3 regions of the Brevibacillus sp. DP1.3A genome follow, and region 3 is predicted to be linked to each of the others. Evidence: riboswitches for the same ligand, from Rfam matches in the RefSeq annotation. Region 3 holds a riboswitch; each other region holds the start of a gene.

Region 1 (10,498 bases), 1.8 Mb from region 3:
TCCCGCCAAACCAAGGGACTTCTCGTCTGCACCAACAAAAAATCGGGTGGATTCTCTACCATGACTTCGAGTAAAGACCTCGTTACCTTTTCCGTTTGTTCGATGGGCTGGTACGGGTCTGTACTCGAAGACATGAAGATGGTCACCTTTCCTTTTTTCTTTGCCCGGATTAGCTCCTTGCGCAATAAATCGGCAGCATGCTGCTTAATGTCAACCCACGTGCCCCATTGCTCGTTGCGGAACAAAGAGACAGGCATTTGTCGAACATAGCAATAGGAGCAGGCGAAAGAACAGCCTGTATACGGATTGAGCGAGTGGGTGTAATCCTCAAGAAATCCGCTTCCTTTATTGAGGAGGGTTTTCGGCATTTTATAGGAAAGGATGCATTTCATATTGGGCATTCCTCACTTTGCATCATGAAAAATAATCCCGAGGCTGTAACGCTTTCCTGAGGTAATCGTGCTGACACCGTGGCGCAGCGTGTTTTTATAGTAGCCTCGCGTTCCCTGCACAGGACGATAGGATGTCGGGAAAATCAGGCCAGCGCCTTGCTCCAAGGTTATCACATGTCCTCGGCTCTGCGCGCGTGGCCGTTGCTCCATCAGCAGAAATTCTCCGCCAGTGTAGTCCTTCTCCTTCTGATTTAAGGCAAAAACGACTTGAAACGGGAAGAACACCTCGCCGTACATATCCTGGTGTAAACAATTGTAGCCGCCCATTTCGTATTTCAAAATCAATGGAGTAGAGCGCAGTTGACCCTGATCGTGACATTGCGCCAAAAATTCAGGGAGGGTAGCAGGATAGATGGCTTCGCGTCCAAGCATTTCCAGCCATCGATTCGCAGTCTGGGCAAGCATCGGATAAAAGCCTTCGCGAAGCTCCTGCAAAAGCGAGGGAAGGGGAGGCTGATAATAACGATACTCTCCTTCGCCGAAACGGTACCGTGCCATCTGGATCGTATTGCGAAAAAGGTCATCCTCTCCATACGAAGCGATTAATTCGTCGCACGCATCCGCGCTTAATAAGGAAGGAAAAGAAGCATAGCCTTGTTCGTCCAGCTCCTGTTGCAGGGAATGCCAGTCAAGTGCAGCGATCCTTTCTGTCACTGATTTAGCCATGCCTCACACCCCGATTTGTCTTTTTCTCCAGATCAAGCAGAGTTGTCTTCATGGACAGTCCTCCACGATAGCCAGTTAGTGATCCGTTTTTACCGACAACGCGGTGGCAGGGGACTGTAATGAGAACCGGATTGGCACCGATTGCTGCACCGACGGCACGAACAGCAGCAGGCTTTTCAATGATGTTCGCAATGTCGGTGTACGATGCCGTTTGACCGTATGGGATTTGGCACAGTGCCTCCCAGACAGCGAGCTGAAAAGGCGTTCCAGACAGGTCGCAATCCATGGAAAAATGCTCGCGCGTCCCCTGCAAATACTCCATCAGTTCTGTTGCAAAAGGCTTTAGCCATGGTTCGTCTTGCACCAGTGCACTTTGTGGATGATGCTTTTCAACCCACGCTTCCAATTCAGCAAAAGGCTGGTTGACCGAGCCGACATAACAAAGCCCGGCAGTCGTTGCAGCCAAATAAATGGTCCAATCACCATGCACAAGCATTGACCAACGTACCGTCTGATCCTTAATCGTTTCCATTTCCATACGCCTCCTTTGAGCTGTGTACGCACAGTATACCTCCAGCACCTGTTCTTCGTACGTTTTTAGGAGTGGATGAGCAAGATAACGAAACAGTGTCCTCTACATTCCCATTGCTTTTATCCAGTGGCGGGAGTAAGGTAGGAGGAGATAGAGGAGGAACGATACTAGTATGACTGATCAATTAACACATTTTAATGAACAAAATCGAGCTCGGATGGTGGACGTGTCTGAGAAGGACGTCACAAAACGGGTGGCTGTAGCCGAAAGCCAAATCAGCATGAAACCCGAAACACTCGCCAGAATCCGCGAAGGTCGGATCGAAAAGGGCGATGTACTCGCAGTTGCGCAGGTAGCAGGTGTCATGGCTGCCAAAAAGACGTGGGAAATCATCCCGATGTGTCATCCGCTGCCATTGACTGGCATCGACATACAATTTGCTTTTGTAGATGAAACGACGCTTGCGATTACAGGAACCGTGAAGACGACAGGGAAAACTGGCGTCGAGATGGAAGCGTTGACCGCTGTCAGCGTAGCGGCTTTGACCGTGTATGACATGTGCAAAGCCATGGATAAAGAAATGATAATCGGTCCAACCAGTCTGCAATCCAAAACAGGCGGAAAAAGCGGCGATTTCCATTGGGGAGAGAAGTAAGCCATGAGGCAAAAGTGGGAATCCTATCCGAGCAGCATTCGTTTATTGGCGATTGCTGCCGTCATTTTTTCTACAGGAATGGCGTGTATTTGGCCGCTAGTCACGATCTATATTCACAACCATCTCGGAAAGCCGCTGACTGTAGCCGGCTTCTTGTTGCTTTTAAATCAAGGCGCATTCCTGATCGGGAGTATTGTCGGCGGGATGATGTTTGACCGCTGGGGAAAAATGCGCACCATCATTGTCGGTTCCATCGGCGTTATTCTGATATCGATCGGCTTAGGTCTTACGCAAGATTTTACGATTTATGTTGTCTTGCTTCTATTGAATGGACTGTTTTACGGAACACTTTCTCCTGTGATGAATGCACTGGCAGTAGTGTTATGGCCGGACGGGGGACGGAAAGGAATCAATCTGATTTATGTCACCCTCAATGTGGGGGTAGCTGCCGGTTCTGCGCTGGGCGGCTTCTTGGCAAGTGTTTCGTTTGCCTGGACGTTTTTCGGTAATGCGATCTCGCAAGTGATTGTGCTCGCCATGTTCATGCTCATTTTGCCGCGTCAGTTAAAAATGGTGGAACAACGCGAAAACTCGACGACTGGACAAAGTATGTCTGAGCAAGCAACTGGTGATGTGCTGCAACAACCACAGCAAGAGCCAAAGGTGGTATGGGGAGCATTGCTGCTATTATGCGGGGGGCTATTAATTAGCTGGATTGTCTATGTACAATGGACGACGGTGCTGTCTACCTACATGCAATCCCTGGGCATTTCACTCCGTCAATACAGTCTGTTGTGGACGCTGAACGGAGGTTTGATCCTGTTTGGACAGCCATTGATTGCGTGGGTCATTCGACGCTTTGCCCGTACGCTAAAAGCACAAATGCTCTTGGGCGCTTATATTTTTGCCTTGTCGATGCTGATTCTGTCGCAATCAACGGTTTATGCAGGCTTTGTGGCAGGCATGTTCGTCATGACGCTAGGAGAAATGCTCGTGTGGCCAGCGGTGCCGGCAGTAGCTGCACAGTTTACGCCAGAGGGACGTGAAGGCTTCATTCAAGGTCTGATTGCAGGAACTGGATCAGCAGGGCGGATGCTCGGGCCACTGCTCGGCGCCTTCATTTTCCAATCGATTCATGCGCAGGGACTATTGTTCGTGATGGCAGGCTTGTGTCTGTTGTCTGTGGCATTCTTCGCTTTCCACACCTCATTTCAAAAAAGAAGGCATCAAGTGTCGGTACAGAATCAAGCATCTTGACACGGTTTACGTGCTCAAGTAGTATGATATAGACGAAAAAACAGTATATTCCGTGTGTTTGACTTATTCAGAGAGGTGGAGGGACTGGCCCTATGAAGCCCGGCAGCGGATCTGTTCCATGTGATGGACAGATGCTGTGCCAATTCCAGCAGGATTTTTTCCTGACAGATAAGGACGTGACCAAGCTGATCTCCCCCTTTTTCTGTATGGAAAAAGGGGGTTTTACTGTATTGGGCCCAAGAAAGGAATGGAAGAAAGATGCGCATTCAACCCTCCGACATGATTGATCGACTCCCTACCCAGTTTTTTGCGACCCTGGTGGCAAAAGTAAACAAGGTCATTGCGCAAGGCCATGACGTCATTAACCTAGGGCAGGGCAATCCCGATTTGCCGACACCGCCGCACATTATTGAAGAATTACAGGCACAAGCGGCACAACCACTCCATCACAAATATCCGCCTTTTCAGGGACGCGTGGAACTGAAGCAGGCAGTGGCTCATTGGTATAAGCAAGAATTTGATGTAGACCTCGATCCGGAGGAAGAAGTAGCGATATTGTTCGGCAGCAAAACCGGACTCGTAGAGATTTGCCAAGTACTCATGAACGCAGGCGATGTTGCACTGGTTCCGGACCCAGGCTATCCGGATTATTGGTCGGGGGTTGCAGTCGTAGGCGGACGGATGGTCATGATGCCTCTGAAGGCGGAAAATGACTTTTTGCCAGACTACAGCCAGCTCTCCCAAGCTGATTTGGATCGAGCGAAACTGATGTTTCTCAACTATCCGAACAATCCAACAGCAGTCAACGCACCACTCGAGTTTTATGAGGAAACGATTCGTTTTGCCCGAAAACATGAAATCGTCGTCTGCCATGACTTCGCCTACGGGGCGATCAGCTATGACGGGAAAAAGCCAGTCAGCTTCATGCAGGTTCCGGGAGCAAAAGAAGTGGGCGTAGAATTTTATACCTTGTCCAAAACGTACAACATGGCAGGCTGGCGTGTTGGTGCCATGGTAGGAAATCGCGAGCTGGTTCGTCTGATTAACCTCATTCAGGACCATTACTTCGTCAGTCTGTTCGGAGCGGTACAGATGGCGGCAGCCAAAGCGATGACGGAGTCACAGCAGTGCGTTCGCGATCTCGTCGCTGTCTACGAAAGCCGCCGCAATGCCTTGTACTCCAATCTGCATCGGATTGGCTGGCAGGCGCCACCATCTCAAGGTTCGTTTTTTGCTTGGCTTCCTGTTCCAAGTGGCTTTACTTCCGTGGAGTTCTCTGACCTGCTATTGGAAAAAGCGCATGTCGTCGTAGCGCCAGGAAATGGCTTTGGTCCGACAGGTGAGGGCTATGTGCGAGCGGCTTTGTTATCCAATGAAGATCGTCTCGCAGAAGCGGTCCAACGGATTGAGCGGTTGGGGTTGTTTACGAAAACAAAATGAAGGCAAGGGAATTCGACCACACTACCATACAAATGGAGTGTGGTTTTTTTATTCTAGAATAAAAATCATTCTCATTATTGACAGATAATGATTTTCATTATACGATGACATTGTTAATGATAATTAGTCTCAGCGAGAGCGGGAGGGTACCATGCGCTATCAGATTAACGGTTACACGGATATGTATACGGTGATCGCCAACGAGCGAAAAATCGGCGGAGCCATTGAAGCAGGCCAGATTCGCTTGCGGACGGGAGAAGTTTACGCCAATGCTGTTCTCACTCGTTTGGAAATGTCAGGTGCGCATTTTTGCTCGATCGGATTTGTAACAGAAGAAGGCAAAAGACTGATTGTCCATGTGAATGATATCAGCATGATCGCTGATGCTCGTCACGTCAACGTTTGTGAGCTGACGAACGAATGCATGAGAGTGGAGAAGTCCGCAGAGAGACTGAAGCGATTGAAGCGTCTCTGTGAACTGAATGAAGGCAGCTGTACGCCAACCTTCCAAGAAGAGGCATTGCTTTTGGCAAGCGATATTGGCATGGAAGAAGCGTCCACGCATGTAGACCTCTCTTTCCTCCCACACACAGAGAAACCACGTGTGTTTCGAATCGCCTAGGAAGATATAGCCCATACATATAGCCCCCTTTTCGTTAGATACGAAGAGGGGTTTTTTGCATGCAGTGTGTCAAGACTAACGATTGAACAACCGCTCGACATAGTCAAAACCTATCCGCTCATAGCTAGTAAGGATTGGACTTACGCTGTTGACAGTGATAAAACAAGGATAAGCAAAATCAAGGGGGAACGGAACATGGAGTACTCATTTTCAAAATCTGTTGAAGCACTATCCTCCTCGGCTGTCCGGGAAATCTTGAAGCTGACCCAAGGCAATCAAGTGCTCTCGCTCGCAGGTGGACTGCCAGCAGAGGATTCTTTTCCAATCGCAGAGATGCGTGAAGCGTTCAACCGCGCATTCGAACAAGGAGCAAAAGCTCTTCAGTACGGATTGACTGATGGATACTTGCCGCTTCGTGAGTGGATTGCATCCCGCATGAAGCAAAAGCATATGAACGTCGGTGTAGATAATATGATCATCACTACGGGCTCTCAGCAAGCAGTGGACTTGTTGTGCCGTGTATATTTAGATGAAGGCGATGTCGTTCTCGTAGAAAACCCTACCTATTTGGCAGCGGTTCAGTTGTTCCAATTCCGGGGAATCAAAGCGATTCCCGTAGACGGCGATGCTGATGGGATGGATATGGACGATCTGGCGAAAAAAATTGCCCAGTATCGCCCGAAAATGGTGTATGTCATTCCTACCTTTGCTAATCCGACAGGAAAGGTATGGAGCCTCGAACGCCGTCTCGGTTTGCTTCGTCAATGTAAGGCCCAAAACATTCTCATCCTGGAAGACGATCCATATGGAGAGATCCAATTTGATGGGGAAGCTCCGTACCGCTCGATTTTCTCACTGGATGAGCATCCGACCGATTCCTGTGTGGTGTACACCAGTACCTTTTCCAAAATTGTCGCGCCAGGCTTGCGTACCGGATGGGCCATTGGAGATACACGCGTGATTCAAATGATGGTGAAGGCGAAGCAAGCGGTTGATTTGCAGTCGAGCACAATCGACCAGTACGCGCTGTATGAGCTTTTGTCCCGCTTTGATCTGGAGCGCCACATTGAGAAAATCCGCGAGTCCTACAAGGCGCGCATGGAATGGATGCATGAGCTCTTAGTTGCGCAAAACTGGGAGGGCGTACAGTGGGAAAAACCAAGAGGCGGGATGTTCCTCTGGGTGAATCTTCCTGAGCACGTCGATGCTGAGAAGCTGCTGGCCCGTTCCGTACAGGAAGGCGTGGCATTCGTGCCAGGGAAGCCGTTTTATGCAGCCGAGCCGCCAGTTAATACGATGCGCTTGAACTATACACTCTTGAACCGGGAAGACACGGAGCTTGCGATCTCACGACTGGGCAAAGCATTCCACGCCCATAGCGAATCTCTGGTGACAAATGTTTAATAGAAGCAAAAAGACAACCATTGCCATTGAGCTGGTTGTCTTTTTTGATTTATGTCTTACAGGGAGAGCTCTCTTTGTGCCCGATCCAGCCATTCATTCACAAGCTCTGTAAACAGAAGCGGCTGCTCAATCTGCAAGTTGTGTCCGGCACAATCGAGTGCGGCAAAAGAAGAACGGGGATAGCCTTCGATGATATCCCAAATATCGCGATAGCCGACAGAATGATCTTGTTTGCCCACAACAAAAAGACTCGGGTGGGGGAAGGGGGCCGTATCCAATGGGAAGGACACGCCGTATGACTGTCTGATTTTACTGAGGAAAGAAGGGTCAGACAGCATGTAGCCGTCGACAATCTCTTTTTTATAGCGATTCCACGTATAATCGGTAGCTACTACCGCCATCGACGCAAACTCCGCTCGTTCCGTCTCACTCAACTGCTCCCAGAGAGAAGGCTCTTTTACTAAGATGGATTTATCCGGCAGTGTGCGCTTATCTTTATCAGGAATGACGTTCGGGCAGATGAAAAGGGCGCCCTTCACTTGATCCCGGCGCTTCTCGATAACTGCTCGTGTAAGATATCCACCGTATGATTCACCTGCAATGAAAAAGGGCTCACCTGGAATGAGCTGATCGATGAACGAGAGGACAACCTCCAGAATATCGTCCGTGGTGTGGATATGTTCGTAGTTTTCCGTTTGTCCCATTCCAGGAAGGTCTATGTAAAGTCGTCGATATCCTGAGCGTTTCTCAAAAATTGGTTCCAGACAACCAGTCATGCAGCGGTGATCAAGTGAAAAACCATGAATCATCACGACAGGAAAACCGCTTCCGATCTCCTCATAATAAAGGTTGACGCCATTGACCTCGCATCTCATAAAAAGCCCCCCAACGACACTTGTGTCAGATTGTTTCGAAAGTTTGGAACGTACGTTCTTATTATAAGTCATATGTTAAATATTTCAAGGATGAAAAAACACACCCACGACGAGAATCGTCAATGGGTGTGTCAAAGAGCTTCCTATTCTTCTGTTTCTTCCAAAGTGCAAATTGCGCTTGGGCGCTTGATGCGCAATACAACGCACTCATACACACGGAACAGACTGTTCATTTGCTCGTCTCCGAGGAACGCGGAGTCGAAGTCTTCTGCAATCGCCAGGTCGAGATTGTGGCGGCCAGTCGCTACCAATACGCCGGAACGGCCTTTAATGGTAGGAGATTGGAAGACGCCATCTGTAACGAGATTGCGAACATGCTCGATCTCAAGCACGTTAGTGCCTTTGTGCACGCGATGCAAGAGCGAGTAGAGCTCAGGAGAAACAACCAGTGCATATGGACCGCTGTGGCCCATTTTCAACAGCTTGTTGCGTGCTTCCACGATATCGGCAAACGCATTGCCAGATTCCATCCAATCGCTCTTCAGATGAGTGAGGCGGCCTTTTACGTTCATCAGACCTGGGAGGTCGAATTCCGCAGCACCGTTGAAGATCAGATCGTCTTCCATCAGTGCACCACCAGCAGCTGCATTGGCAGCCGCGCTCATGTCCAAAGGCATGCCCAGTGTGCGTGCTTGGGCAACATCGCGCCAGTAGAGCATGAAGTCCTTGTACAGGATCGGAATCGTCATGCTGACACGGCGGCTAGGCTGTGTCATTTCCAGTGATTCTCCACGCAGGGAGAGACCGCCAAAACGGGATTCCTCATATACATCGTTGGTAATGGTTTGGATGCCTTCACCCAATGGTCCATAAATATCGATAAAACGACGTCCTACCAGCTGGCGGCGAGCCATGTCAACGACAGTTGCGTCCAGCTGATTCCATTCTTCAGTCGTCAAGGGAGAGTCTGGGTATTTACGAAGCTTGTCCATAGTGTAACCTCCATGTCATTTCAGGATTTCCGGTTCTTTACATTCCTTTCAAGCTGCCAACTGTCAGTCCTTTTTTGCCAGAAGCTGCAGGGGCGGAATGCTTGATCACGGAAGCAACACCGTGAGGAGCGGAAGCCGAAGCTTTCAAATGATCTACCTGGTGAATGTCGTGCCCCTCATCGTGATCAGTGAGATCAGGATGAGCCGTATCAGAGAATCGCTGACTCATGTTCGCCATGATCTCTTTGACAGTCAAATAGTCTGTATGCGTCTTTTCGCGCATGCCATCCAGGAGCTGACGTGTTTCGTCATCCTTGAATTCATACAGAGAGAGCTCCAGATGCTCGCGGAAATTGTGCAGTCCAAAACGTTCCAGATTCACATCGGACAGCATTTGCGAGAGGTCGCGATCACTGAGCTGATCCAGGCTTTTTCCTGAGGATAGCTTCTCCAGGTAGGGAACCAATTCCTGCAAGCGACCCATGCGTTGTTCTTCTTCTTCCAAAATATGATGGTAGTAAAGACGAGTATGCTCGTCCGTTGCCGCGTCGATAATCGGCTGGATAACGCCCATGAAGCTGTTGATATAACCTTTGGTGCGATCAAAAATGGCGTGCAGCTGTGTAATTTCTTGCACCTACGCCACCTCCTCATTCACAATCTATTTTCTCATTATACCGTTGGTAAAAACACCCGGGCAACACCTATGTACATTTTCTTATGATTACGAAGAATATGGTGCGGTGTAATTTGGAAAAGGGGGCAGGAACGTTAGAGCGCCGTGGCTTTGCCTATCGGCTTCGTTTCTAGTTTTGTTTTTTGACAAAAAAGTTATCATGGAGAGTATTGTCAAAGGCAATTGGGAATGATAATATTTATCAATAAGAGTGATATTCATTATCAATTAACGTTCTGAGAAGAAAACATAAATCCTACAATCACCTAAATTTAAGGAGGTAACAAGTAATGTCATCCATTTTAGTAATTGGCGGAGATCGCCTGGGCAATATTATCGAACTTCTGCAAGGACAAGGCTTCAAGGATATTCACCACGTAACTGGACGGAAAAGCTCGCAAACCGGGGTGAAAATACCAGCTGGTATCCACATGATTCTGGTGTTGACTGATTTCGTCAATCACAACTTGGCCAAAACCGTGAAAAACCAAGCTAAAGATCGCGAGCTACCCATCGTTTTCTGCAAACGTTCGTGTTCTGCGATTGCCAAAGCTTTTGATCTCACTGCGTAAATACATACTCTCCCGGTAGGGCAGACTACGATCGTGAGTCTGACATAACGGAGGAATGACGCGCATGGAACAGAATCGTTTGAGTGAACTGCCTATCGCACAGCTTACGGCCGCTCAGCTGCAACAATTAAAACAGGCAGAAGAACAAATCAACACAGAAGGTCCAAATGTATATCTTATTGCATTAGAGAAGCAATCCCCGTCCTCCTAGACGGGGTTTTTTTATTGAAACGTTTGCTTCTCACTTGAATACGTATTGCTCCAATTGCATTTTGAGGGCGTCAATTCCGATGGCGAAGCCCAAGCATTGGCTGGATTGAATGATGAATGCATTGAGACCAACGACTTCCCCATT
Region 2 (10,498 bases), 3.2 Mb from region 3:
AATATCAGCCGCATAGTAGTTCGATGTTGCACCGAGGTCAAGGAGGACCAAGTCACCATCTTCCGCACGCTGATTATTCGCTTCATAGTGCAAGACAGTAGCATTGATTCCGCTAGCGATAATAGGTAAATAAGGAAGCTCGCGAACACCATGCGACTTCAACGTGAAATCATAGTGCGCCTCTAGCTCATATTCCATGATTCCAGGACGTGCATGCGACCACATGCGCCGGATTGCTTCATCTGTGATCGCAATCGCACGTCTGATTTCTACGATCTCTGCCGGACTTTTCACCATACGCAGTTCTTTCAGCCATGGGCCCGCATCGTGAATCTGCAGGGTCCGGTATTTCTTTTGTGCGTCTTCGGCAAAAGTCTCTGCAGGAGTCTGCTCGTCGCTCCACAGATAGCGATACAAGTCAAGATAGAGCGAGTACTTGCCTTCACAGCGCCTCATAAAGGTTCCAAATGACTCCAGCCACTCATCGAGATAGTCAAAGTGTTCGATACCAGACTGCTCTTTCGCCTCTTGATCTGATAAGACGGCCCCTGTCCATTTCGCTTCCAGCTCATTTGGGCGCTGAAGAAATAACGTTTCGGTCACGATGCCAGCGCGTTTCGTAATCATGAGAATGAGGTTGCTTCGCGCAATGCCCGTTAGATAATAGAAGTTGCGGTTCGGTGAAAACGGATATTTATCGTCATTGCTGCGTGTCTTGACAACCCCTGAAAATAGGACAAGTACGCTGTGATCAGGCATTTTTTCCGCGAGTCTTTGACGGCGATTGATAAACTCTTTTGAATCCATAGTTATTGTCATTTGTAGTAGACCCCTTCATTCGTGAATTTCTTCATGGCTTGATCCAGCATAGGAAAGGCGCTCTTATCCTTTCTTCTATATTTTAGGATACTTTCATCATTTGGGAAACGAGTTTCGCAATAAACCTATTATTGCGTTCATAAAACAAAGAGCAGATGCTTTAGGCAATCTGCTCTTTGTTCTAGTAAATGACGACAGCATTTTATTAATCGTTACTCTGCCACTCTTTTCGCCCAACGCAGGTCCGGTGTCCCGGTTACACTGAAGCGGATGCCTTCGACCTTTTTGCTGTTGAGGTAGTTTTCGTTATTGAAATAAACCGGGATGACGGGCATGTCCTGCATCAAAATGGTTTCAGCGTCGTGCAGAAGCTTCATGCGTGCTTCCTCGTTTTGCTCAACCTTTGCTTTTTCGATCAGCTCGTCAAACTTCGGATTGGCCCAGTTGGTGAAGTTGCGGGAGCTTTTCCCTGTATACAGCTCCAGCATCGCGAGCGGATCGAGGTAATCGCCGCCCCAACCCATGCGGGCAATCTGGAAGTTTTTCTGCTTGAACGTATCGATGTACGTTTTCCACTCTTGATTTTCCAGCTTCACTTGCACACCCAAGTTTTGCTTGAACATTTCTTGTAGCGCTTCGGCGATCTTCTTGTGGTTTTCCGCGGTGCTGTATTTCAGTGTAATTGGCGGAAGCTCTGTCCAGCCTTCTTCCTTCAAACCTTCAGCCAGGAACTGCTTCGCCTTAGCCGGATCAAACTGATAGTAAGGCGCTACTTCTTCTCGGAAGTCCTTGCCCGAAGGAGTTTTTACCCCAAATGGTGTATAACCGTACGCCGGGAGCTGGCCTCCCTTGGTCACGTTTTTCGTCAGGATGTCCCGATCGATCGCGTAGGAAAAGGCCTGACGAATTTTCGCATTAGTGAATGGCTTTTCCTCTACGTTGAACGTGTACGTATAAATGCTGTAGTCCGGGAATGATTTGTACTCTTCTTTTTCTTTTTCTTGCTCAATTACGTCGATCGGCAGGGAGTCAATCAGGTCGAGCGCTCCTGTTTTGAACATCTGGTAGTAGGTAGTTGCTTCGTTGACCATCTTGAAGTGGACGGTTTCCATCGTTACCTTTTCTTTCTCCCAGTAGCTCTGACTTTTGGCGATTGTCAGTTGACTGTTGTGGTCCCAGCTCTCCACGGTGTACGGGCCATTGGTCACGATGCCTTTCGCTTCGGCCGCCCAGTTTTTGTCTGCATCCACGACTTTTTTGTTCACCGGCAAATAGGCGCGACTCATCATGATTTTCGGGAAATAGGTGATCGGGTCTTTCAATCCGACGATGAGTGTGCGGTCATCCTTTGCCTTAATCTGAACGTCATCCACGCTACCTTTGCCCGTGTTGTATGCCTCCGCGCCTTGTATGTAGTAGAGTGCGGATGGTTCATAGGCGGCAGTCTGCGGATTCAGCACGCGTTTCCATGAGTATTCGTAGTCATGCGCCGTCAAGGGATCGCCGTTCGACCATTTCATCTCGGGGCGCAGGGTAAACGTGTAGGTTTTTCCGTCCGGGGAGACTTCCACCTTTTCTGTTGCCCCTTCGCTGATGTCTCCATTTTGGCTGTATCGGTACAATCCTTCGTACAGATGGTCAATCACCCAGTACGAGGTGGTATCGGAAGCGAATGCCGGATCTAAAGTGTACGGTTCGCCCCGCAGGTTAGCGGTAATGACTTGTTTGACGGCTGCTCCCGTCTGTTGATCGGAAGACGTAGCCGGTTTATCGCTGCCGCACGCAGAAAGCGCAGGTACAGCGAGCGCCAGCAATGCGGCAAAAGCGAGCAATCCCTTTTTCATTATGATTTCCTCCTTGTTCTCCTCTGTCTACTGTACAAGATGGCAAGCGATCCAGTGTCCGTCCCTCACCTCCTTCCAATCCGGCGCTGTTCTGGCGCAAACGCCTTGGGCAACCGGACATCTGGTGCGAAACGGGCAACCGCTTGGCGGATGAATCGGGCTGGGCGGTTCTCCGGTCAGTACAATCTGCTCCCGCTCTTCGCGCTGGGCAGGATGGGAGATCGGCATAGCCGAGATCAACGCCTGCGTGTACGGATGTAGCGGCGTGGCAAACAACTCCTCGCTCGGGGCAAGCTCCATCATCTGCCCCAGATACATCACACCAATCCGGTCGCTGATGTGCTTCACCATCGACAGATCATGGGCGATAAACAAATAGGTGATGGACCGCTCTGCCTGAAGATCGGCTAAAAGATTGACGATTTGCGCCTGAATGGACACATCTAGTGCGGAGATGGACTCGTCTGCCACGATAAAGCTGGGCTCCACCGCAAGCGCACGGGCGATTCCGATCCGTTGTCGCTGGCCGCCGCTGAATTCATGCGGAAAGCGTTTTGCGTGGCTTGGGTGCAATCCTACTAGCTCCAGCAGCCGATAGATGCGTTCTTCTCGCTCTTTTCCTTTTGCCAAACCATAGGAGTCGATTCCTTCGGCGATGATGTCGCCCACCCGTAAACGCGGATTGAGTGAGGCCTGCGGATCCTGGAAGATCAGCTGCATGTGGCGGTTTGCTTCCCATCGCTCACGTCTATCCATCGTGGCGATGTCTTTGCCTTGAAACAGAATGCGACCCGCAGTAGCCGGGTACAGGCCCACGATCGTCCTGCCCAGCGTAGACTTGCCGCAGCCGCTTTCCCCAACGATTCCGAGCGTCTCCCCTCGCCTGATTTCAAAAGAGACTCGGTCAACAGCTCTAACCCGTTGGCCTCCGCCAATCTCAAACGATTTAGCGAGATTCTCCACCCCTACAATGTTGTCAACCATGTGTCTCCCTCCCTGCTACCATCCACGCTTCTGCTCTTTTGGGCACGCGGGTCGTTCAGCCAGCAGCTCGCCTCATGCTGATTAAAAAACGAATTCGATTGCGGCATATGCTCTACGCAAATTTCCATGGCAAATCGGCAACGTGCAGCGAACGGGCAACCGGCAGGCGGACGAAACAGATCCGGTGGTGTCCCTTCGATGGGGATCAGCCGCTCTTTTTTACCTGCTTCGAGACGTGGCACAGACTGCAACAGTCCTTGTGTGTATGGGTGGCGCGGGTTGTCAAAGATTTCTCCAACCGGGCCGCTCTCCACCACTACGCCTGCGTACATTACCGCGACATGATCGGCCACCTCTGCGACGACGCCCAAATCGTGTGTGATCAAAATGACCGAGGTGTTCAACTGCTCTTGCAACTCTTTCATCAGACGAAGGATCTGCGCCTGAATGGTCACGTCGAGCGCTGTCGTCGGCTCGTCGGCGATAACCAACTGCGGTTGGCAAGCAAGCGCCATGGCGATACCGACACGCTGCCGCATACCTCCGCTTAGCTCATGCGGATATTGTTCAAATCGTCTCGCCGCCTCCGAAATGCCTACCCTCTCCAGCAGTTTCAACGTCTCTTCCTTTGCTTCCGTCTTCGTCTGCTTAAGATGTTTGATTAGCCCTTCCGCAATCTGCTGACCGATTTTCATCGTGGGGTTCAGTGAGGTCATCGGGTCCTGAAAGATCATACCGATCTGCGAGCCACGAACCTGCTGCCATTCCAGCTTCGGCAGCCCCGTCAGTTCACGCCCGCGAAACCGAATGCTACCGCCTTTTACCTGACCGGATCGCGGAGGAATCATCCCCATCAATGCTCGAGCAGTCACACTTTTTCCACAGCCGCTTTCCCCGACAATCGCCAGCGTCTCTCCCTCCTTCACAGAAAAGGAAACCCCTCTTACCGCCTGCACCTCTCCACCGTACGTGCGAAAGGAGACGCGCAGCTGATCTACTTCCAACAATGGTTTCACGATGTACTCCCCCTCATTTCCTGATCCGCGGGTCCAGTGCGTCCTGCAAACCATCCCCGAGCGCGTTGCACGCGAACATGGTAAGGGAAATCATGAATCCCGGAAAAAACAGCCGCCACCACTGTCCGCTCAGCATAACCGCTAGCGCGTCGTTGGCCATGGTTCCCCAGCTGGCGGTTGGCGCTTGCACACCCAGCCCAAGAAAGCTGAGAAACGATTCGGCAAAAATCGCATGCGGTATCGTAAAGGTCAGGTTGACGATGATGACGCCGATCGTATTCGGCAGCAGATGTTTGATGATAATTTTGGCATGAGAGGTACCCAACTTTTCTGCAGCCAGCACAAACTCCTGACGCTTGATCTGCATGATTTGTCCTCTGACCAGGCGGGCCATTCCGACCCACCCAGTTAGTGAAAGGGCAATAATGATCGTAGTGAGACCAGGCTCCAGAACCACCATCAGCAGGATTACCACCAGCAGATACGGAATGCTGTACAGAATTTCAGCCAATCGCATCAGGATGTTGTCCACACGGTCGCCCAGCTTGTTCCTCCCTGCCATGTAACCGGAAATCCCGCCGACGCATACACCGATCACTAGGTCGATAGCAGCTGCCGCCACACCAATAAACAAAGAGATTTGACCGCCTACCCAGGTACGTGCCCACATGTCCCGACCCAAGTCATCCGTTCCAAACCAATGCTCGTCCGACAGCGGCAGATTACCCTTCGTCAATGACTGTTCATGCGGGCTGTGGGGAACGAGAATCGGACCGATGATCGAGAGGGTTACCACTGCCATGAGCAGGAAGAACCCGAGCATTGCCAGCTTGTTGCGGCACACCCGCTGCAATACCTCCTGCCAATATCCGAGACTGGGACGTTTCCGAATTTCTTCGGATAGCCTGTTTCGGTCTACTGGTCGAAACAGGCTATCCAGTTGTGTTGCCTGATTGGCCATAACGCTACTTCCCTCCACTCGTCAATCTGATGCGCGGGTCAATCACCCGATACAGTAGGTCGATGATGTACAAAGTAAAAATGAGCACAAAGCTGTAAAACACTGTCGTTCCCAAAATAACGGGATAATCGCGGTTAAAAATACTTTCCACGAAGTATTTGCCGAGCCCGGGAATGGCGAAAATCTTTTCCACCACAAAGGTTCCCGTCATCAGGTTGGCAAACAGCGGACCGATAAAGGTAAGAACCGGTAGGATGGCATTACGCATCCCGTGTCTAACGACAATAGAAAAGGTGCCAAGCCCTTTCGCCTCCGCTGTGTTTATGTATTCCTGTTGCCAAACCTCAAGCATGCTGGCTCGTACGAAACGGGCGATAATGGCGAGCGGACCGATAGCGAGCGCAAGCGTTGGAAGTATCGAATGCTCCCAACTCCCCCACGCAGCAACGGGCAGAAGCTCCCATTTGACCGCCATGTACTTGATCAAAAGTGGCGCCAGAATAAAACTGGGGACGGAGATCCCAATGATGGCTGCAAACATAGACAAGAAATCCAAGGTTCGATTGTGATAGAGTGCCGCTACGATTCCCAGTGTGATTCCACCTGCCAGTGCGACAATAAACGACTGGAGTCCCAGAACAGCCGATGCGGGGAATCCCTCTGCAATCAGCGTGTTCACATCCCTCGTCTTGGACTGGATAGAGGGCCCCAAGTCAAATTGCAGCAATCCTTTCAGATAGAGCAGGTACTGTACCGTGATTGGCTGATCCAGGTTGTACTCCGCCCGCATGTTCTTTACCACTTCTTCTGGAAGCATTTTGGCGTCAGACGCGAACGGGTCACCCGGAATCAGGTGCATGGTCACAAACGTTACCGTGACAATAATCCAAAGGGTAACGATCATGAGAAAGCCACGCTTGACCGAATAATGAAGCACGTTGTTTCCTCCTTCACATAATACAAAGTAAAAAGATATGAATACTATGAATTATAAATATAGAAAACCCCTCTCCGAAAAGAAGAGGGGCAATTACACGGTTCCCACCTTCTCATCTCGCAGAATAACTCCGCAGGAATTGGCACCGTAAGGTCAATCAGACCAAGGTTGCCGGGTTTCATCGGGCCAGTCCCTCCACCACTCTAGATAAGAATGTTCTATGAAATTTAATTTCATCGTAAAATTCTTTTTTATCTTATCATTTTACTCGGATATGTCAATCCTGTTCAATGACAATTGATTTTTCTTTATTATTTTGGAAAAGCAAATCTTCATACACGTATGAATATAAGGATGTCAGCCCAAATCTTAATCGTGGTGGCTAGGATCAACAAGGCCAGAATGGTTTGGAGAACCCGTGTATCCAAACGTTTGCTGACCTTCGTACCGAGCGGCGCTGCCATGATACTGGCGATTACCATGATCACGGATGGCCACAGTAATATGTCCCCCGCCATCCATTTCCCTGCAGTCGAACCGATGGAAGAAAGAAAGGTAATGGCAAGAGATGAAGCAATCGTAACTCTTGTCGGGATCTTGAGGATGATCAACATGATGGGAACCAAAATAAAAGCGCCAGCTGCCCCGACAATTCCGGAGGCGCCTCCGACAATCAAAGCGGATAATACGGCTGTTGGTTTATGAAAGATAACCTCGTACTGTTCACGTTCGTCCATTCGCTTTTTTGGCAGGAACATCAAGATTACAGCAATGGTGGCCAGGATGGCGTAAACGATATTGATGGCTTCTGCCGATAGATATTTTCCTCCATACCCTCCAAGCAAGCTTCCTACGATAATGGCACTTCCCATGTACAGAACGAGCTGGTAGTGAATAAGCTTATCTTTTCGCAGAGTCCAAACAGCAGCTAGGGTGGCAAAAAATACTTGGATTGCACTTATTCCGGATACTTCGTGAGCTGTGTAAGCAACGAATCCAAGGGCGGGCGGAATGTACAGAAGCATCGGATACTTGATGATGGAGCCCCCGATTCCGACGAGACCAGAAATAAATGATCCCGCGAAACCGATAACAAACAGTGTGATCACAAGGTCGATAGTCATACGCTCACCCTTTGCAACACCTCGATTCGTTTTACCCTCGTTCTACGACTGCCAAGCCGTCTTTTTGCCATTTCAAGATTCCGCCGCTCAAATTCATTACATCCTTGAATCCATTTGCCTGAAGAATGCTTGCGCCAATAGCGGATCGGGCACCGGAACGGCACTGTACGAGAAGAGGCTTATCGTGAGGAATCTCATCCAGCCGCATGGCGAGCGTACCGAGCATGATGTGCTGTGCATCCGGAATGTGTCCTTCCTTCCACTCAGTCAGATTACGTACATCTACTACGTGAACCTCTCCCTTTCCCACCCGTTCTGCAATCTCCAACGGTGTTACCTCTTCGATTGTCTCGAGCGAAGACACTTCACTTTCCATCAGCTTGCCGCTGTCGATAAAGCCTGTAACATGATCAATCCCTACGGAATGCAAGGCCTGCAAAATCTCGTTCAGCTCATCTGGGGTAGTCATGACATGAACCGGACGATCGTAATCGACGATCCAGCCCACCCAGTTGGCGAATGACTTGTTAAAAGGAATGTGAAGTGTTCCCTCCAGATGCCCCTTCGCAAAATTCTGGAAAGGACGCGTATCGATAATCTGTCCGTTTTCCAGCGATTCCTTTACCTGTTCAAACGAGTTGAACTCTTGAACAACAGGGAGTTCGTTAAGCAAGGCAGGACCTTCCTTATTCACTCGTTTCATCACTGCAAAATACGTTGGTGGCTCTGGTTGTCCATCCAGGAGTGCCTTGACGAATTCCTCTTCACTGGAGTGTGTCATCGCCCAGTTAAAGAGCTTTTCATAACCGACGGTAGAAGACGGCACGGCCCCCAGTGCTTTGCCGCAAGCACTTCCTGCGCCATGAGCTGGCCATACCTGCATATAATCCGGCAGTTGCTTGAATTTTTGGAGGGACTGGAACATGGCTCTTGCACCTGACTCGGACGTACCCTTCATTCCCGCCGCTTTTTCGAGCAAGTCCGGTCTGCCGATATCGCCGACAAAGACAAAATCTCCCGTAAAGATCCCGATGGGGCGATCTGCATTCCCTCCGAGGTCTGTCAAAAGGAAGGAGATGCTTTCGGGTGTATGGCCAGGCGTATGCATAACTTCAAATAGCAAGTTCCCGATAAAAAAGCGATCCCCATCGTGGACAAGCTGATGGTTCAAACCTTCCAAGTATTGATATTTCCAATCTTCATCGCCCTCATTGGATAAAAACAGCTTCGCCTGATAGGCTGCGCCCAGTTCCCTGGCACCAGACACAAAATCAGCGTGAATGTGGGTTTCCGTTGCGGCTACAATGGTAACTCCCTCTGCTTTAGCGACTTGAAAATAAGGAGCCAGATTGCGGGCGGGATCGATCACAATCGCCTCCCCGGTTTTTTGGCAGCCAACCAGATAAGATGCATGGGCCAGTTTTTCATCATAAAAGTAACGCAACAACATGATACATTCCTCCTTTAACACGTCTGTTATTTGTTTGATTTTTCCGCGAGTACTTCGAGCAGCGATTGGGTAAAGCGAAGTGTCTTTTGGACGGTGGGATCTTTCATGAGCTTGTAAAGCGTGAACACGGAAACGGGTTCGCTTTTATGTTCGGCTCGTACTTTTGCTTCCTGGAAGACAGCCACTCCATGCTCCACTTGTGCGGACACAGGAGCGATGTACGCCTTCATACCGTTTAGCAAGTATTGTTGCGATTGCTTATCCTCTCCAAGGCTTTCCAAAAAATCAGCAGCTTGTTCGAGAACGCTGACATATTTAACGAGCTTTGGCATCTTATCAAGCAAAGTAAACAGGGCATCTACCGATTCTTTTTCCACAAAGAAACGGGACAGATGACCATCTACGCGCTCAAACAAATACCGTAGTGATTCCTGATCGCGTAAGATCGATGTGGCTACTTCAAGTCCCTCTTCGACTGCAAGGACGGTATCTTTTATCTTCGGGAGCTTTCGGATCAATATGGTGATTGCTTCCTGAACTTCTGGATCAGACAAATCCTCTAAAAACATGTCAGAGCTTCTCTGTTCCTTCCTGGCGTTCGAAATGTTGCTCTCCCCCCTTTCTTTCAAGACTGCCTTACATCAATCCTTTAAGCATGCCATTCCAATAAAGGATGGGAAGCAGTTCTCTTTTCATCAAGTACATACTGAATCTCTCTTCAGATTGGTCAAAAGGAAAGGTTTCACACGGCGTCAGATTGTAATCAAATTCGGCCAGCACCAGTTTGTTGTACCCTGTTACGAGCGGGCAGGATGTATAACCGTCATACTTGGCAACCAATGGATTACCATTGATCAGCGCGAGGAGGTTTTTCTCGACGACAGGCGCCTGTTTGCGAATAGCAGCTCCGGTTTTGGACGTGGGAAGATTCGTGCAATCGCCTATGCTGAAAATAGTGGGAAATCTTTTGTGCGCAAGCGTAAATGGATCGACATCGAGCCAGCCTCCTGTGTCTGCCAATGCGCTGTTTGCAATGAAATCAGGTGCTTTCATGGGAGGGGTCACATGAAGCATGTCATACTTCCATACTACCTGCTCTTTCGTGTCCAGATTCTCGAATACGGCTTCTTTGGAATCCGCTCGCACTTCCATTAGATTATGCTTGTATCTGGTTTCGATGTTCTTGCGACGAATGACGTTATTGAGGGTATTGGCATACGTAGGAACGTCAAAAATACTTCCCTTCGCCGATGCAAAAATGATCTCTGACTGGTTGCGCACATGTAACTTACGAAAGTAATCATCAGCCAGATACATGATTTTCTGAGGGGCTCCACCGCACTTTACGGGTGAATTCGGGTGA
Region 3 (10,498 bases):
ACGGAATACGTCCTCTTGGATGAGCCGCTCAACAATTTGGATATGAAGCATTCCGTCCAGATCATGAAAGTGCTGCGACGTCTGGTAGACGAAAGGGGCAAAACGGTTGTCATTGTCATTCACGATATCAACTTCGCTTCCGTCTATTCGGATTATATCGTCGCACTCAAGGATGGAAAGGTCGTGAAGGAAGGCACTACAGATGAGATCATAACACGACCGATCTTGAAAGATGTCTATGACATGGATATCCATATCGAAGACATTGAAGAAAATAAAATCTGTGTCTATTTCGCGTAAGCTCCATCTTCCTATCGTTAAAATTTTGATGGCCTGCCGGGGGTTTCATCAGCAAGCTATCAATAATTTTATATACTTTTACATTCTATATAGAGGTGAGAGAAGTGAACAAAAAATTACTCATGCTGTTTATGGCAGTACTGTTGGCTGTATTCACAGCTGCATGCGGCTCCAATAACGCCGCTCCTGCAACACCTGCGGCGGACGCAACGAAAGCACCTGAAGCTGCACAAACATCCGAAGAAGTTACGATCAAGCATAAATTGGGTGAAGCAAAACTGAAAAAGAATCCAAAAACCGTTGTAGCATTTGACTACGGTGTTCTGGATTCCTTGGACAAATTGGGTATCGAAGTAGCGGGTGTTGCACAGTCTTCCAGCATTCCTGCATACCTGGAAAAGTTCAAAGATGCGAAGTACACAAACATTGGTGGCTTGAAAGAGCCAGACTTTGAAAAAATCAATGCAATGAAACCGGATGTGATCTTCATTTCCGGTCGTCAACAAGATGCTTACGAAGAACTGAACAAAATTGCTCCAACCATCTTCATGGGTGTAGACAATGCGAAGTACATGGAATCTTTCAAAGAGAACATGAAAACATTGGGTACCATCTTCGGTAAAGAAGCACAAGTAGAAGAAGAGCTGGGCAAAATCGATGCATCTATCAAGGAATTGAATGCAAAAGCAACGGCAAGCGGCAAGACTGCTCTGATCGTTATGGTTAACGAAGGCAAGCTGAACGCTTATGGCGCTGGTTCCCGTTTTGGTATCCTGCATGGTGAATTCGGATTTACGCCTGTAGACAAAAACATTTCCGTAGAAAACCATGGTCAAAGCGTTTCCTTTGAATATATCGCAGAAAAAGATCCAGACTATCTGTTCGTAATTGATCGTGGTAACGCGATTTCCAAGAATAAAGAAGTGTCTACTTCTACACAGCAAACTGTAGAAAACGACCTGATTAAGAACACGAAAGCATTCAAAACTGGCAACATCATTTACCTGGATTCTAGCAACTGGTACTTGTCTGGTGGCGGATTGGTATCTACCGCTGGCATGGCAGAAGAAGTTCTGAAAGAAGTTAAGTGGTAAGAGGCTAGAAAAGAAAGTGGCGACAGCCGAAGGGAGTAAGACATTCCCTGGGCTGTCGCCTTTTCATTTTTTAGAACGTGCTGATTTATACCCGGGGCTCCCGTTTTGCAAACTCCTGCAACATCCCTCTTATTTGTTCTACCAATAAAGCAGGTGCCTTCTTAGGTGAACCCGAGTCAAACGGCGGCTGGGGATCGTATTCCAAAATCAACTGGACTCCTTTACTCATATCTTCTCCCAATTCCCATGCAACTAATTGGAGTGCCATGTCGATACCAGAGGAAACACCGGCTGCTGTAACGATTTTGCCCTGACGAACGACTCTTTCCTCTGTTGGAGTGGTTCCAAGAGATTGGAGTAGTTCGAAGGAACCCCAATGAGTGGTGGCTACGGCTCCTTGTAACAAGCCTGCGGCGCTCAAGATCAGAGAGCCATTGCAGACAGACGTAGTCCATTTCGTTGTTTCATGTATGTGGCGAATCCACTGTAGGGTTTCTTCGTCATTCATTGGGGTTTTATAATTGGGCGGACTGCAACCGGGAACAACAAGAATATCAGCGGAAGTAACTTCAGAAAAACTGTAATCGGCATGTAAATAACCCATATTGGAGTCAAGCTTGATTAACCCTTTCTTCTTAGCCACAAACTTCACTTCACATTTCAGCGTAGCAGCGAATACATCGTATGGACCAATTGCATCTAATGCGGTGATGCCATCGAAAAGCAAGATTGCAACCTTCATGATGATCTCTCCTTTGAAATGGGATATTTTTCTTGCAAACAAATACTAACATACCTATACGGGGTATATGTATGTCGGAGTTGTGACTAACTGCAAGTAGGTATAGCAAAAAGCCGGTTACACCGTAAAACGTGGTGAAAACCGGCTTTTTGCCTAGCGGATTCTAACAATTATCTGGCTCCAACCAGCTTGCGCTCTTCCGTGTAAACAGGTTGGGTCGTGTTTTCGTTTGGTTGCTTTTGATCCACAGCATGAGACAGCTCATAAGGGAGGCAGAGCGGTACACCCGTGCGAGGATCAATCAGGATGTCTGCTTCGATGTTGAATACCTTACGCAGCATCTCAGGCGTCATGACTTCAACAGGACTTCCCTCAGCGACGACGGTTCCGCGAGAGATTGCAACCATGTGCTGTGCATAACGGGTTGCGTGGTTCAGATCGTGGACGACCATGACGATCGTACGATTTTCTTCGTCATTCAGCTTTTGCAGAAGCTTGAGAACCTCCAGCTGGTGAGCCATATCCAGGAATGTCGTAGGCTCATCAAGGAAAAGGATGTCTGTTCCTTGCGCCAGAGCCATTGCAATCCAGGCGCGCTGGCGCTGACCGCCGGACAGTTGGTCAACCGGGCGATCATGGAAATCGGCCATGCCGGTCATGGAGATAGCCCAGTTTACGATCTCTTTGTCTTCCTTAGTCAAAGAGCCGAAGCCTTTTTGATGGGGGAAGCGGCCATAGGTAACGAGCTCAGACACGGTCAAGCCATCGGGTGCGGTTGGGTTTTGTGGCAAAATCGCCAGTTGCTTGGCGACTTCCTTGGTCGATTGCTGGTGGATCGATTTTCCGTCCAAAAATACTTGTCCGCCTGTTGGTTTCATAATCCGGGCGAGAGTTTTGAGGATCGTCGATTTACCAGAACCATTTGCACCGACCAGGGCAGTGATTTTTCCAGAAGGAATGCTGATGTTCAAGTCTTTGACAATGGAAAGCTCACCGTATCCGATGTCCAGCTTTTGCGTGTATAAGCGCTCCACAATGGGACAACTCCTTTTTAAACAAAGTATGTACCTGTATAAGTAAATGTAGTAATGATAATCATTTTCACTAAGTTAAAGTATATAACGGAACGAGGTCAAATTCAATATGTAAAAAGCCAACCTGCTCACATGCGTGAACAAATTGGCCTTGGGTTAACAAATGATTATCCAGTGTTAGTAGGTGATATGAGCGATGATCCCTTGTTCGTCGTCCAATACCAGCTCGATACCGGCGGAATAAGGGTTGCGCTGCATCTGGGTCTCCAGGTAGTAGCGAATCGCTTCAATCATATTCATCTCGATGAAGACTTGTTGGCGCTCCATCCAGTGTACTTCAGCAGAAAAGCCGTACTCTTCGTCCCACATCAGCTCGACGGAGATATCTTGTGGCTTCAACTGTTTTTTGTAGGCTGCGTGAATACAGATCGCATTAATGATATCTTGTTCGGAAAATGTTATCTTTTCCATGCGTTCAGTTCCTGTTCTTTCTCACGCTTGTTTTTGAAGTAGACGATCACTTTGCGGATCAGGATAATCACAGCGAGGATCGCCATCAGGTTGATCATGAAGCCAAGGATGGAGCCCAGGATACCCATGTCACCGAACAAGGATCCGAACAGCAAACCAGCCAGACCACCAATCATGAGACCTTTCATGAATCCGCCGCTTTTGCTTGCTGTAGCAGCAGGAGTTGTTGTGCCTTTATTTGTTGAAGCATTTACATTCGTATCTGCTTTGTTAGGCGTTTGCGTGTTCGTAGGAGCCGTATTAGAGTTAAAAGATTTTTTCCCGGACTTATAGCCTTTCGCATCGGCATGATCAATGAATCCTCCGGCCGGAGCGAGTACGAGCATTACGGCAACCAACATCATGATGAGTTTTTTCATGTTATTTGAGTAGCCCCTCTCATTTAAATGACTTGTATATATAAGTCTACATGAATATTGAGCGAAATTCCAACGAACTTTCAGTGACGCTCGGTCTAAATACCTACAAAAAAGCCCCTGACAAGCGATCTCGTCAGGGGTTCTTCGATTTACACGCTCTTTTTCAGTTTTCGGGCTGCCCAGTTACCCAACGATTGAATGAGCTGTACCAGGACGACGAGGATAACGACAGTAATGATCATGACTTCGATGTCCCATTGCTGGTAGCCGTAGCGCAAGGCGAGATCGCCAAGTCCGCCGGCACCGACTGCCCCGGCCATAGCAGTAGCACCAATCAAACCGATGGTCGCGATGGTCAGGCAGAGGACGATGCCGGGCCGTGCTTCACGCAGCATGATGCGAAAAATAATCTGCGTCCGGGATGCGCCCATTGCCTGGTACGCTTCGATAACGCCACGATCTACGTCATGCAGGGCCGTTTCCATCAGGCGTGAGATGTAAGGCGAGGTATAGACGATGAGCGGCACAATTGCTCCTTCAATCCCAATCGAAGTGCCCACGATCAACTCCGTAAAAGGAATGATCGCAACCATCAGGATAATAAAAGGCAACGAACGCACAATGTTGATGATCGTATTCAGGGTGTGATAGATGATTCTGTTCGGGAAAAGGTGATTCGCCTGTGTGATGACCAACAAAATCCCGAGCGGAATCCCGATCAGTGTCGCAATGAACAACGAAATCCCAACCATAATGACGGTCTCTTGCAGAGATTGCCCGAATACCGGAATCATATCAATCAAACGCTCCATTAGCTCCGCACCTCCTCTGGTGACACAATATCTACGCGGTAGACGGATTCGCGCAAGTAGCGAATGCCATCTTGAATGTCTTGTTCTTCGCCGGATATGTGCAAAAGCAGAATGCCGAGCGCTGTTCCTTTTATGGTCGTAATCGAGCCATACAACAGATTGGTACTAATCGGAAAACGTGCAGATAGTGTTCCTAGAACAGGATCGAGAGCAGCATCCCCGCGAAAGGCAACGCGAACAATTTTGGAAACGGGTCCGGTTTCTTTTATTTTGGACAAAATCTCCTGTGGTACCTGATCGTCGAAAACCGTTTTGATAAAATTACGGGTCGTTTGCTCTTGCGGATTGCTGAAAACATCCAGAACAGAGCCTTGCTCGATGACGACACCGTTTTCCATGATGGCTACCTGATCGCAGATTTTTTTGATGACCTGCATCTCATGTGTAATCAGCACGATTGTCAGGTTGAACTTTCGATTGATGTCGAGCAACAGCTCCAGAATCGATTCGGTCGTCTGCGGGTCGAGAGCGGAAGTTGCTTCGTCACAGAGCAGGATTTCCGGATCAGTCGCAAGCGCACGAGCGATGCCCACCCGTTGCTTTTGTCCACCGGATAGCTGAGAAGGATAAGCGTTTGCTTTATCAGACAAGCCAACCAAGCCGAGAAGGTCTTCTACCTTGCGCTTAATGACATCTTTGGGGACGCGATTCATCCGCAAGATTTCCGCCACATTGTCAAAGACATTATAGGAAGAGAGCAGGTTGAAGTGTTGAAAAATAATCCCGATCTTTTTGCGAGCTTGCCGCAGCTCTTTTTCCTTGAGGGTCAGCATGTTCTGGCCATTGACGATCACAGAACCGCTAGTCGGCTTCTCCAGCAGGTTGATGGTACGGAGCAGGGTGCTTTTCCCCGCTCCGCTAAAGCCGATAACCCCGTAGATTTGCCCTTTTTCCACCTGCAGGGATACGCCCTTCAATGCTTCTACCTGCTTGTTTCCTACTTGATACGACTTATGAATATCGGTTAGCTGTATCATAACGAGTTCTCCTTGTTGTTCTTGATGTTCCTGGCGTCGATCTTACCAGGACGGCAGTACAGCTCCTTCAAAACGTTCGTCGATGAATTTTTTCACTTCTTCCGAGCGGTAGATGTCCACCAGTTTTTTGACAGCGGGGTTGTCTTTGTTGGTTTCGTTGACTGCCAAAATGTTTACATATGGAGAGTCAGCTGTCTCAGCGAAGATCGCATCTTTTTGCGGGGAGTAGCCAGCTTCCATTGCGAAGTTCGTATTAATCGAAGCGACTTCTACGTTGCTCAGCGAGCGCGCCAGGAAAGCAGCCTCCAGCTCTTTGAATTGCAAATTTTTTGGATTTTCTACGATGTCCAGTGGTGTTGCGTTGTCACCCACGCCATCCTTGAGCTTAATCAAGCCAGCTGCCTGATAGAGTAGCAGGGCGCGTGCTCGGTTGGTCGGGTCGTTTTGAATGCCGACAACGCCGCCAGCAGGGATGTCCTCGACTTTTTTATGCTTGGTGGAGTACAGGCCCATCGGGTACGTGACGGTTTTTCCGACCTCGACGATCTTTGTTTTGTGATCTTGATTGAACTTCGCCAAGAACGGGATGGTTTGGAAGCTGTTTACATCGAGATTTCCTTTATCGAGAGCTTGGTTCGGCTGTACGTAATCGTTGAAAACGACGACTTCGACGTCGAGCCCTTTGCCTTTGGCGACTTCTTTTACTTTGTTGAGAATTTCTTCGTGCGGGCCGCCAGTGACGCCCACCTTGAGTGAGGTTTGCTCAGCAGCAGTGCCGCCGTTAGCAGGTGCAGCTTCTTGTTTACCGCCGCAAGCCGTTACGAGCGATGCAGCGAGCAGTAGTGTAGTGAGCAGTAGACCAGTCTTTTTCATGAAAATACCCCTTTTCTCTGGATGTAAGATGGAATAGAAAAAGCCTCTTCCGACAGAAGAGGCGAAAACTGCGAGTATGTATCCACACTGCAACAATACCTCTCTTATCTGTCGGAATAAATTCCGCTGGATTTGGCACCGTATCGTTTGCGATAGGTTGCCGAGGTGTCATAGGGCCAGTCCCTCAACCTCTCTTCATAAGAGAATGTGCTATGAAATTATCATTCCAAACATTGTTGTTAATTCTTATTTGGATAGTTGGATTATAACGACTGATTTTTTAGGTGTCAACTGTTTTTGCAAACGAATGACTTGGTGGAAAAATGTGAAATTGATCTAAATACGAATATTCTATTGAAGAATCGGAAAATCATTTGTATAATGAGAGCGAATGAACCCGATACCAGCTATCGCAGGTGATGACATGACTCTAGTGGACTCCAATGAAACCAGAAAAAAGCTGTCTGCCATCTATAATGAGATAGCAAAAGAGTTGTTCGGATTTGGAACGACATTGCTCCGAGTCACGATTGAAAATCAGATGATTACGTTCCAAGCCAAGCATCGCCGCTCTCCGCGCTCAGAAGCGTTAGAAGGAGAAGCACCGGCCCTCAAGCTCGAAGTCGATTTTCGGATGTCCCTTCTTTATAAGAAGAAACTGCGAGAGCGACTGGAAGTAGAGATGGGGTTGCCGTTGGAAGCTGTGCTACGGGACTATGATGCGCCTACGCAGTGGGCGATCACGAATGTTATTTTAGCTGAATCAGAACTGAATACCTGACGCAATCGTTCGGATTTTCTCTTTTGATCTATCTTAAGAGGAGACCGTAGACTTTGCGTAAAAACGGGTGTCACTTCTCTTTGTTTACGAAGAAAAGTGCTCTTGTTTAGAATGATACGTTCTAATCAAGGGTACTTTTCTTTTTATTGTATCACCATATTTTGTCATCAAATGAACCCAACTGGAGGAGAATTACGATGAAAAAATTACTTGCTGGAATTCTGTCTTTTTCTATGATGTCACTGGCTCTCGCTGGCTGTGGCAGCAATGATCAACCACAAGCGGGAGGAGCTGGCGGTGAAGCCAAGGGTGAGCCACAAAAGCTGGTCATCTCCACATGGGGCTTTTCCGAAGACTTTTTCCGCAAAGAAGTATATGAGCCGTTTGAAAAAGAACATAACGTGAAAATCGTGCTGGAAATCGGGAACAACGCAGAACGACTGAACAAAATTCGCCAAGGAAGCTCCGATGTAGACTTGATCTACCTCTCTGACTACTATGCACAGCAAGGGATTGAGAGTGGCGCATTTGAAAAAATCGACCGCAGCCGCATCCCGAACCTGGATCAAATCTACGACATCGCCAAAGCACCACTGGGCGAGGAGTACGGTCCAGCTTACACGATTGGCCAATTCGGGATTGCCTATAATCCAAAACTCGTGAAAACAGAGATCAAGGATTGGAAAGACCTGTGGAACCCAGAGCTGACGGGCAAGCTGACACTGCCAAGCATTACGTCCACAACTGGCCCGATGGTTCTCGACAGTGCTTCTGCGGTCGCGGGCAGCAAGGAATTTAACGAGGATCAAGCCTTTGCGAAAATGAAAGAAGTCAACCAAAATGTAGTGAAATTCTACGATAAGACTTCCGAATACGTGAACATGTTTGGTCAAGAAGAAATCGGCGTAGGACCGATCATGGAAATGTACTTCAAAGACATCAAAGCCGCTGTTCCAGAAGCTGTTTTCGTACAACCTGCAAGCGGCGGATATGCGGTCATGAATACGGTTAACATCGTAAAAGGCTCGAAAAACAAAGCGCTGGCTGAAGACTTCATCAACTACCAGCTGAGCAAGGAAGTTCAGGAAAAAACAGCAAAAGCAAAAATCGATTCTCCTGTAAACAAGTCTGTTCAACTGACAGAAGAAGAAGCAAAAGGCGTAACGTACGGGGAAGAAACTGTAAGCAAGCTGAAAATGCTGGACATGAAATTCGTTAACGAGCACTCTAAAGCATGGATTGACCGTTGGAATCGTGAAATCACGCAATAACGAACGATAGAAAAACAAAGGGCGAGGGTATAGACAATTTGGGATATACCCTCGTTTTTCAACGTATAGGAAATTATAAAATAAATTCCGGAGCGCATGAAAACATTCCGCTAAAACGCGGTCGCTCCACGTTGAATAGGCCTCGATAGAAGTTTTCTTATGAGGAATGAACGTGAGGAGGACCACTCGTGCAAAAGATCATTCTTGACGTGGATACGGGCATTGATGATGCGCTTGGCATTATTCTCGCTGTGAAGAGCGGGCAATTTGATCTGGTTGGCATCACTACGGTGAATGGCAACGTGTCGCTGCAAAAAGCTACAGAAAACACATGCAAAATTCTCGATTTCTTGCAAGTCGGTGAGCAAATCCCTGTTGTCTGCGGAGCATCTGAACCGTTGCTGCGACCGTTATTTTTCGAGCACGCTGTACATGGTGAAGATGGCTTGGGAGGTGCCCTTGCCGGAGTTCCGATTTACAAGGAACCGACTGCTGGCTTTGCTCCTGATTTCATCGTGGAAAACGTACTCGCGCATTCCGGAGAGATTACACTCATCATGACGGGACCGCTGACCAATTTGGCGCTGGCAGTGAAAAAATGCCCGGAGCTGGTCCAACACGTCAAGGAAGTCATTTTCATGGGTGGAGTGGTCCGCGAGCATGGCAATGTGACGCCGGTTGCGGAGTATAACATGTACGTCGATCCAGAGGCAGCGAAGGTTGTGTTTCATGCCGGATTCCCGCAATTGACGCTGGTTGGACTGGATGTGACGCGAAGAGTGCTGCTGAACGAGGAGCATATTCGCGAGCTAGGAGATACACCGATGGGCGAGTACGTAAGACAGAGTACGTCTGATTACCTACATCGCTATTTTCAGCGAAATGGCATTTATGCGTGCGCCATGCATGATCCATTGGCTGTCGCAGTCGCACTCGATCCGAAGCTGGTGAAGAAGCAGAAGCTGTATGTAGATATTGAAACGAGAAGTGAGCTGTGTGATGGGCAAACGGTTTGCGACTTTCAAAACCGCCTGAAAAAAGAACCGAACATAAACGTCTGTCTGGACGTAGATGCAGATGCGTTCTTTGCGCGTTTTATCGGCGCATTGAAAGCCTGACGATACCGTGAACGGGAGTTAATCAGATGAGAAAAACGGGTCTTTATTTATTGCTGTTGCCGGGTGTGCTGTTTTTGACGCTGTTCATGGTCATTCCGATCGTGATGACGATTGCATCCACCTTTTATCAAGATGGTAGCTTTACGATTCAAGGCTATCTGCAATTTCTTACCGACGCGTACTTCCTGAAAATTATGCTGACAACGCTGCAGGTCAGTCTGGTCACGACGATTGCGTGTGTTCTGATTGGTTTTCCTGCCGCGTACTACATTTCCAAGCTGGGCCCACGCAAAAAGGGCATCCTGCTGGCATTGGCGATTTTTCCTTTGCTGACTAGCTCTGTCGTGCGGTCGTTCTCTTGGATGATTATTCTCGGAAAAAAGGGCTTATTGAATAGCTCGCTGCTTGCAATCGGGCTCATCGATAAGCCGTTGGAAATATTGTATACGCCGACTGCGATGATGATTGGTTTGATTCATCTGTTCCTGCCGCTGATCATTATTACGCTGGTAGGGGTGATGGAAAACATCGATCCAGATTTGCTGA

Evidence for each region. A riboswitch is a leader RNA that binds a small molecule or an ion and turns the genes downstream of it on or off. The one in region 3 is predicted to bind S-adenosylmethionine.
Region 1: another riboswitch for S-adenosylmethionine. It lies ahead of HP399_RS09825 (pyridoxal phosphate-dependent aminotransferase); the one in region 3 lies ahead of HP399_RS01955 (MetQ/NlpA family ABC transporter substrate-binding protein).
Region 2: another riboswitch for S-adenosylmethionine. It lies ahead of HP399_RS16260 (ABC transporter permease); the one in region 3 lies ahead of HP399_RS01955 (MetQ/NlpA family ABC transporter substrate-binding protein).

Annotation. Positions count from the first base shown of each region.
Region 1 covers NZ_CP085876.1:2,133,355-2,143,852, forward strand. The annotation lists gene HP399_RS09800 (SPL family radical SAM protein) at 1-392, opposite strand, end outside; gene HP399_RS09805 (2OG-Fe(II) oxygenase) at 405-1,118, opposite strand; gene HP399_RS09810 (methylated-DNA--[protein]-cysteine S-methyltransferase) at 1,111-1,650, opposite strand; gene moaC (cyclic pyranopterin monophosphate synthase MoaC) at 1,823-2,305, shown strand; gene HP399_RS09820 (MFS transporter) at 2,309-3,562, shown strand; SAM riboswitch class I at 3,623-3,737, shown strand; gene HP399_RS09825 (pyridoxal phosphate-dependent aminotransferase) at 3,821-5,002, shown strand; gene HP399_RS09830 (hypothetical protein) at 5,154-5,624, shown strand; gene HP399_RS09835 (aminotransferase-like domain-containing protein) at 5,820-7,028, shown strand; gene HP399_RS09840 (alpha/beta fold hydrolase) at 7,085-7,903, opposite strand; gene HP399_RS09845 (family 1 encapsulin nanocompartment shell protein) at 8,047-8,895, opposite strand; gene HP399_RS09850 (IMEF encapsulin system ferritin-like cargo protein) at 8,933-9,532, opposite strand; gene HP399_RS09855 (DUF2325 domain-containing protein) at 9,862-10,143, shown strand; gene HP399_RS09860 (hypothetical protein) at 10,208-10,354, shown strand; gene HP399_RS09865 (S1C family serine protease) at 10,385-10,498, opposite strand, start outside.
Region 2 covers NZ_CP085876.1:3,565,118-3,575,615, forward strand. The annotation lists gene HP399_RS16235 (aminopeptidase P family protein) at 1-819, opposite strand, end outside; gene HP399_RS16240 (peptide ABC transporter substrate-binding protein) at 1,032-2,663, opposite strand; gene HP399_RS16245 (ABC transporter ATP-binding protein) at 2,691-3,647, opposite strand; gene HP399_RS16250 (ABC transporter ATP-binding protein) at 3,629-4,663, opposite strand; gene HP399_RS16255 (ABC transporter permease) at 4,677-5,624, opposite strand; gene HP399_RS16260 (ABC transporter permease) at 5,629-6,561, opposite strand; SAM riboswitch class I at 6,671-6,775, opposite strand; gene HP399_RS16265 (sulfite exporter TauE/SafE family protein) at 6,894-7,685, opposite strand; gene HP399_RS16270 (MBL fold metallo-hydrolase) at 7,717-9,135, opposite strand; gene HP399_RS16275 (helical membrane plugin domain-containing protein) at 9,162-9,704, opposite strand; gene HP399_RS16280 (FAD/NAD(P)-binding oxidoreductase) at 9,772-10,498, opposite strand, start outside.
Region 3 covers NZ_CP085876.1:335,259-345,756, forward strand. The annotation lists gene HP399_RS01915 (iron ABC transporter ATP-binding protein) at 1-300, shown strand, start outside; gene HP399_RS01920 (siderophore ABC transporter substrate-binding protein) at 405-1,394, shown strand; gene HP399_RS01925 (DJ-1/PfpI family protein) at 1,480-2,136, opposite strand; gene HP399_RS01930 (ABC transporter ATP-binding protein) at 2,307-3,170, opposite strand; gene HP399_RS01935 (YxcD family protein) at 3,348-3,641, opposite strand; gene HP399_RS01940 (hypothetical protein) at 3,629-4,060, opposite strand; gene HP399_RS01945 (methionine ABC transporter permease) at 4,210-4,872, opposite strand; gene HP399_RS01950 (methionine ABC transporter ATP-binding protein) at 4,872-5,909, opposite strand; gene HP399_RS01955 (MetQ/NlpA family ABC transporter substrate-binding protein) at 5,952-6,782, opposite strand; SAM riboswitch class I at 6,884-6,986, opposite strand; gene HP399_RS01960 (DUF2294 domain-containing protein) at 7,207-7,563, shown strand; gene HP399_RS01965 (ABC transporter substrate-binding protein) at 7,761-8,834, shown strand; gene HP399_RS01970 (nucleoside hydrolase) at 9,023-9,952, shown strand; gene HP399_RS01975 (ABC transporter permease) at 9,979-10,498, shown strand, end outside.